3 regions of the Cupriavidus sp. 30B13 genome follow, and region 1 is predicted to be linked to each of the others. Evidence: predicted binding sites of a transcription regulator. Region 1 holds the regulator's gene; each other region holds the start of a gene.
The links. The regulator sigma-54, encoded in region 1, starts transcription at its own class of promoters, with help from an activator protein. The targets are predictions, from matches to a motif close to TGGCANGNAANCTGCTTT.
Positions count from the first base shown of each region.

Region 1 (2,241 bases):
CCAGCGCATCGTCAGCTTCCTCAAGGCGCGCAACATCGGCGTGCTGATCACCGATCACAACGTGCGCGAGACACTGGGCATCTGCGACCACGCGTATATCATCAGCGAAGGCACCGTGCTGGCGTCCGGCCAGCCGGAGGACATCATCGCCAACGAATCGGTGCGCAAGGTCTACCTGGGCGAGAACTTCCGCATGTAAGCGGTGCGGGGGCGTCCCCCGGAGCGGCTTTTATGCCGCCTGTCGTCCTGCAGACGATCACGGCGGCGCCAGCGATAGCAATTTCCGTTCCACCGGCACGGAAGTTGGGCATAAAATGGTCGCATGAAACCGTCGCTACAGCTCCGCCTCTCGCAACATCTCGCGCTTACGCCGCAACTCCAGCAGTCGATCCGGCTGCTGCAACTGTCCACGCTCGAACTGCAGCAGGAAGTGGAACAGGCCCTGACCGAGAATCCCCTGCTCGAACGCGAGAACGACTGGATCGAAAGCCCGCTGCGCGTGGCCGCCGACGGCTCGGTGAACCTGCAGAGCGCGCCCGCACCGGCGCCCGCCGACGGCCAGGGCACCAGCGAGAACCGCGCCGACGGCGCCCCGGAGGGCGACGACAGCTATTCCGACAGCGGCGAGGACTACGGCAACGACTGGAGCCTGGACGACTTCGCGCGCCGCCCGCAGGGCGACGAGGACGAGAAGACCCCGATGCAGTTGCGCGACGCCGAGCCCACGCTGCGCGAGCACCTGATGGAGCAGCTCGCCCCGCTGAAGATCTCCATGCGCGACAAGGGCCTGGCGATCTTCCTGGTCGAGTCGCTGGACGACGACGGCTACCTGAGCGCATCGCTCGAGGAAATCTGCAGCGAACTGCCCGAGGAACTCGAGTTCGAGATCGACGAGGTGCAGGCCATCCTCACCCTGCTGCAGAGCTTCGACCCCGCCGGCGTGGGCGCGCGCAACGCTGCCGAGTGCCTCGCGCTGCAGTTGCGCCGGCTCAAGCATCCCCAGCGCGAACTGGCCCTGACCATCGTCACCAGCCACCTCGAACTGCTGGCGGTGCGCGACTACACGCGCCTGAAGAAGGCACTGCAGGTGGACGAGGCCGATCTCAAGGCCGCCCACGAACTGATCCGCTCGCTCGCGCCCTATCCCGGGCACGCCTACAGCCGCCCGGAAGCGGACTTCGTGGTGCCCGATGTATTCGTGCGGAAAATAGGCGGCGGCTGGATCGCGCAGCTCAACCCGGATGTGATGCCGCGGCTACGCATCAACGACATGTACGCGCAGATCTTGCGCGGCGCAAAAGGCGACTCCGGCGCGGCCGGACTGCAGCAAAAGCTGCAGGAAGCGCGCTGGCTGATCAAGAATATCCAGCAGCGCTTCGACACCATATTGCGCGTCGCACAAGCGATTGTCGAACGTCAAAAGAACTTCTTCACCCACGGGGAAATTGCGATGCGCCCCTTGGTTTTGCGGGAGATTGCCGATACACTGGGTTTACACGAGTCCACCATCTCCCGGGTGACAACCAATAAATACATGGCAACGCCGATGGGGACTTTCGAGCTGAAGTACTTCTTCGGCAGTCACGTATCCACGGAAACCGGCGGCGCGGCCTCGTCAACGGCAATCAGGGCGTTGATCAAGCAACTCATAGGAGCCGAAGACCCCAGGAACCCCCTGTCGGACAGCAGGATCGCCGAACTGCTCGGCGAGCAAGGCTTCGTGGTGGCCCGACGAACCGTGGCCAAGTACCGCGAAGCGCTGAAAATCCCTGCCGTCAATCTCCGCAAGACTTTGTAGCCGAGCCGCACCGCCTGCCTGGTGTGGCTCTTTCAGAAGGAGAAACGCTATGAACTTCAAGATCAGTGGACACCACTTGGACATCACGCCTGCACTGCGTGAGTACGTGGAAACGAAACTGGAGCGTATCGTCAGGCATTTCGATCAAGTCATTGGCGTAAGTGTGCTGCTCTCTGTCGACAATACAAAAGAAAAGGACCGGCGGCAGTATGCGGAAATCAATCTACATCTCAAGGGCAAGGACATCTTTGTCGAAGCGCATCACGAAGACCTGTATGCCGCAATCGACGCACTGGTCGACAAGCTCGACCGGCAGGTGATTCGCCACAAGGATCGCGTGCAGAGCCACGACCGCGAGGCGGTCAAGTACCAGATGGCGGCATCGCAGATGCAGCAATGACCGTGCCTGGCGGCCCGCCAAGGGGGTCGCCGGAGTCAGTCCC
Region 1 covers NZ_CP188223.1:682,788-685,028, reverse strand. Annotated here, with positions in the region: gene lptB (LPS export ABC transporter ATP-binding protein) at 1-199, shown strand, start outside; gene ACKI2N_RS03295 (RNA polymerase factor sigma-54) at 323-1,798, shown strand; gene hpf (ribosome hibernation-promoting factor, HPF/YfiA family) at 1,848-2,198, shown strand.

Region 2 (2,241 bases), on a different replicon from region 1:
GCCGGGCGGGTCCGCGCGGGCCCGCGCCGATGACCGGCAGTGTAACCCGGAACGGCGCCGCCGCCGCGCCCGCGCGGGCGCGCACGGGCCGGTGCGGGCGCCCTGGCGGGCAATAAAAAAGCGGCCTTCGAGGCCGCCTTCTCATTTCAAATGCGCTGCAGACGCGGACTGCTTACTTCTTCTTGTTCACAGCGTCCTTGAAGCCTTGGCCGGCGGAAAACTTCACCGTCTTGGCGGCCGGAATCTTGATGGTTTCGCCGGTGCGCGGGTTGCGGCCGGTGCGCGCTGCGCGCTTGCCCGAGCCGAAGCTGCCGAAACCCACCAGCGTCACCGAATCCCCCTTGGCAACCGCCTTCTTAATGTTGTCCAGAGCGGCATTCAGCGCGCGCTCTGCTGCAGCATTGCTCAGTTCCGCGTCAGCGGCGATGGCAGATACCAGTTCACCTTTATTCATGGCTGATTTCCCTTGTTGGTCGTCGTCATCGGAGTGTCTGCCACGCGGCAAATTACCGATCGGCGCAGTCTAATCCGCGCTTTGCGCATTGGGCAATCCCCAGTGGCACCAATGCAACGAAAAAAGCCGCAAATCCTTGAGTCAAGCGCCTTTGCGGGGAATTTACACTCCTTTTTCGCGCTTTCAAATACGGTCACTGAGAGTAGTCGAATTCGAACGCGCGTCCGTGCGCCGGGGTCGCCCGCCGGCCGGATCCGGGGCCGGGATGCCGGCCCTTGTTGCGGCCCCGAAGCTGCCTCGAAGCGGCCCGGAAGCGCCGCCGGCGCCATCGTGGCAAAGGCCGCGCCGCGCATGCCGGCCGGCGCCGGCGCATGCACCGATGCGGCGAAGAGAATCATTTTGGTGCAGGCCGCCGCTGCGTCGATGCCCCAAATCGATGCGCCGCATCATTTTGGCGCAGGTCCGGCAATCGCCATTCCACCGTCCTCGCGAGGCGCAAGGCGTCATTCTGCCCGTTCGCCGCCCACAATTCCAGCGCCCGCTTCCCGGCGCCGGGCCGCCACCGGCCACAAACCAGTGCAGAAACCACCAAGACAGTGCAGGTCCGCACCTTTCCGGCTCATCTCTGGAACGGTTATTGCGTACGGGTGCTCCCATTTTGAGCACGAGGAATGTATGGACAATTGGAAGAGCGGCACCGATGCCCTGTTCATCCTGTTAGGGGCGATCATGGTGCTCGCCATGCATGCGGGCTTTGCGTTTCTTGAACTCGGCACCGTACGCAAGAAAAACCAGGTCAATGCGCTGGTCAAGATTTTGGTGGATTTCGCCATATCCACGATTGCCTATTTCTTTATCGGCTATACGGTGGCTTATGGCGTGGAGTTCCTCGCCAGCGCCCAGACGCTGGCGCAACGCAGCGGTTATGAGCTGGTGAAGTTCTTCTTCCTGGCAACATTTGCCGCGGCCATCCCGGCGATTATCTCGGGCGGCATTGCCGAGCGTTCCCGTTTCAACCCGCAACTGGTGGCGACCTTCGTGCTGGTCGGCCTGGTCTATCCCTTCTTCGAAGGCATTGCGTGGAACAACCGCTTCGGCGTGCAGGACTGGATCGCCTCGGTGGCGGGCGCGCCTTTCCATGACTTCGCCGGCTCGGTGGTGGTCCATGCCATGGGCGGCTGGATCGCGCTGCCGGCCATCCTGCTGCTGGGCGCGCGCCGCGGCCGCTACCAGAAAGATGGCCGCATCAGCGCGCATCCGCCCTCCAACATCCCGTTCCTGGCGCTGGGCGCCTGGGTGCTGGCGGTGGGCTGGTTCGGCTTCAACGTCATGAGCGCGCAGACCGTCGACAAGATCAGCGGGCTGGTGGCCATCAACTCCCTGATGGCGATGGCCGGCGGCACGCTGGCGGCGTGGGCGGCCGGCCGCAACGATCCCGGCTTTGCCTACAACGGACCGCTGGCCGGGCTGGTGGCGGTGTGCGCGGGCTCGGACCTGATGCATCCGCTGGGCGCGCTGATCACCGGCGGCATTGCCGGCGTGCTGTTCGTCTATCTGTTTACGCTAGCCCAGAACAAATGGCACATCGACGACGTGCTGGGCGTGTGGCCGCTGCACGGGCTGTGCGGCGCGTGGGGCGGCATTGCCGCGGGCATCTTCGGCGCCCGCGCGCTGGGCGGCATCGGCGGCGTCTCTCTGGGCGCGCAGCTGATCGGCACCTTGCTGGGCATCGTCATCGCGCTGGTCGGCGGCACCGTGGTCTACGGCACGCTGAAGAAACTGGTCGG
Region 2 covers NZ_CP188224.1:1,706,435-1,708,675, reverse strand. Annotated here, with positions in the region: gene ACKI2N_RS26685 (HU family DNA-binding protein) at 173-454, opposite strand; gene ACKI2N_RS26680 (ammonium transporter) at 1,130-2,241, shown strand, end outside.
Region 2: a site for sigma-54 is predicted at 1,081-1,098, ahead of ACKI2N_RS26680 (ammonium transporter). Genes of this name have one in related genera too.

Region 3 (2,241 bases), 860 kb from region 1:
CGTCATTCATGTGGGTCCGGAAGCACTTTCGGGCGGGCCGCTGGCGCGCGTGCGCGACGGCGACCGCATCCGCGTGGACGCCGTGGCCGGCACGCTGGAATGGCTGGGCGGCGCCGACGGCGGGTCCGGGCTGGCGGCGCGCGCGCCGGCGCCGTCGCCGGACGACGATTTCGCCCGCTTCAGCGTCGGCCGCGGCCTGTTCGGCCTGTTCCGCCGCCATGCGCGGACCGCGGAGGAGGGCGGCAGCGCGCTGGACCTGTCCGAGGCCGATGCCCCCGGCGCTGTGCAAACCGCCGCGGCCGTCGCACAATAGGCCGCGCCCAACCCGGTTTTCTCTTTTTTCTGACCCCGCCCGCCGCCCGGCGGGCGGGCACCCCGAGCCGGTGCATGCCAGGCCCTGTCATGGCTGCATGGCCGCGCGGTTTTTCCGAAGAACCGTCCGGCGCGCGGCGCGGGGACTACCGACAAGGATGGGAAAACCATCCGACCACGATCGCTGGAGCAGACATGATCTATATCCTGATGGGCGTTTCCGGCAGCGGAAAGACCACTGTCGGCCAACTGCTGGCCAACACCCTGCATTGCGGCTTCAACGATGCCGATGAATTCCACAGCGCGGCCAACAAGGAGAAGATGCACAACGGCATCCCGCTGACCGACGAAGACCGCTGGCCCTGGCTGGGCGCCCTGCGCGCGGCCATCGACACGGCCCGCGCCGAGGGCCGCACCCACGTGTTTACCTGCTCCGCGCTGCGCCAGGTCTACCGCGACCGCCTGACCCCGCCCGATGGCGGCGTGACCTTCGTCTACATGAAGGGCGACGCCGCCGTGATCGGCGGGCGCCTGTCCGAGCGCAGTGACCACTTCTTCAACCCGGCCCTGCTGCAGAGCCAGTTCGAAACGCTGGAAGAGCCGAGCGACGCGCTGGTGCTCGACATCCGCCAGCCGCCCGAGGCGCTGGTGCAGCGCATCCTGGCCGCGGTCCCCGCCGCCGCCGCGGCGCGCTGAGCGGGCGCTGCCGAGCCGGCCCGCCCGGGTGCGTTTCCCCCTGCGCGCACGCGGGCTGGCAGACATCTTGCTACATTCCTTTCCGATGGCGCGGACGCTTGCTGCTTGCGGCTTTCGCGGCCATGGGTATCATCCCACTTAGGACAGCACTTCGACGCATGGCCCGCGGCCTTTGACCGCCGGGCCCCGGGTGGTGGCCTCGAAATGCTGTGCCGGGAAGAACAAGCCAATCAAAACGGGATCGCCGGCAGTTTGAGCGGCGCCCAAATCATGGGGGAACGGCCATCATGGCGGCGCGGTTTTTCGACGAGATGCTCGATTGGCAAGATGGCGTGGCAGCAGCAATCCACGCGGGGCAAGCCCTGCCGGCAGGCGCGGTGCGCGGGCACTACAAGCAGTTCGCGGACTGGCTGGCGCGGCAGTCCGAAGGGACCATGGGCAACAAGCGCGCGGAAGCGGACCTGATCTTCCGACGCGTGGGCATCACCTTCGCCGTCTACGGCGAGAAGGACGAGTCCAACAGCGGCACCGAGCGGACCATTCCGTTCGACGTCATTCCACGCATCTTTCCGGCCAGCGAATGGGCCACGCTGGAGCGCGGCCTGCGCCAGCGCGTGTCGGCGCTGAACCGCTTCATCCACGACATCTACCACGGCCAGGACATCATCCGCGCGGGCGTGATCCCGCCCGACCAGATCTACAACAACGCCCAGTACCGGCCCGAGATGCTCGGCATCGACGTGCCGCGCGACATCTATGCCCATGTGGCCGGCATCGACGTGGTGCGCGCGGGCGAGGGCGAGTTCTACGTGCTGGAAGACAACCTGCGCGTGCCCTCGGGCGTGTCCTACATGCTGGAAAACCGCAAGATGATGATGCGGCTGTTCCCGGACCTGTTCGCGCGCAACCGCGTGGCGCCGGTGGCCCACTATCCCGACCTGCTGCTCGACATGCTGCGCGGCGTGTCGCCGCAGAGCATTGCCGACCCGACCGTGGTGGTGCTCACGCCCGGCATGTACAACTCCGCCTATTTCGAGCACGCGTTCCTCGCGCAGCAGATGGGCGTGGAGCTGGTCGAGGGCAGCGACCTGTTCGTGCAGGACGAGCACCTCTACATGCGCACCACGCAGGGGCCGCAGCGCATCGACGTGATCTACCGCCGCGTCGACGACGACTTCCTCGACCCGCTGGTGTTCCGTCCCGACTCCACGCTCGGCGCGGCGGGGCTGCTGT
Region 3 covers NZ_CP188223.1:1,547,320-1,549,560, forward strand. Annotated here, with positions in the region: gene edd (phosphogluconate dehydratase) at 1-313, shown strand, start outside; gene ACKI2N_RS07220 (gluconokinase) at 508-1,008, shown strand; gene ACKI2N_RS07225 (circularly permuted type 2 ATP-grasp protein) at 1,296-2,241, shown strand, end outside.
Region 3: a site for sigma-54 is predicted at 1,065-1,082, ahead of ACKI2N_RS07225 (circularly permuted type 2 ATP-grasp protein). Genes of this name have one in related genera too.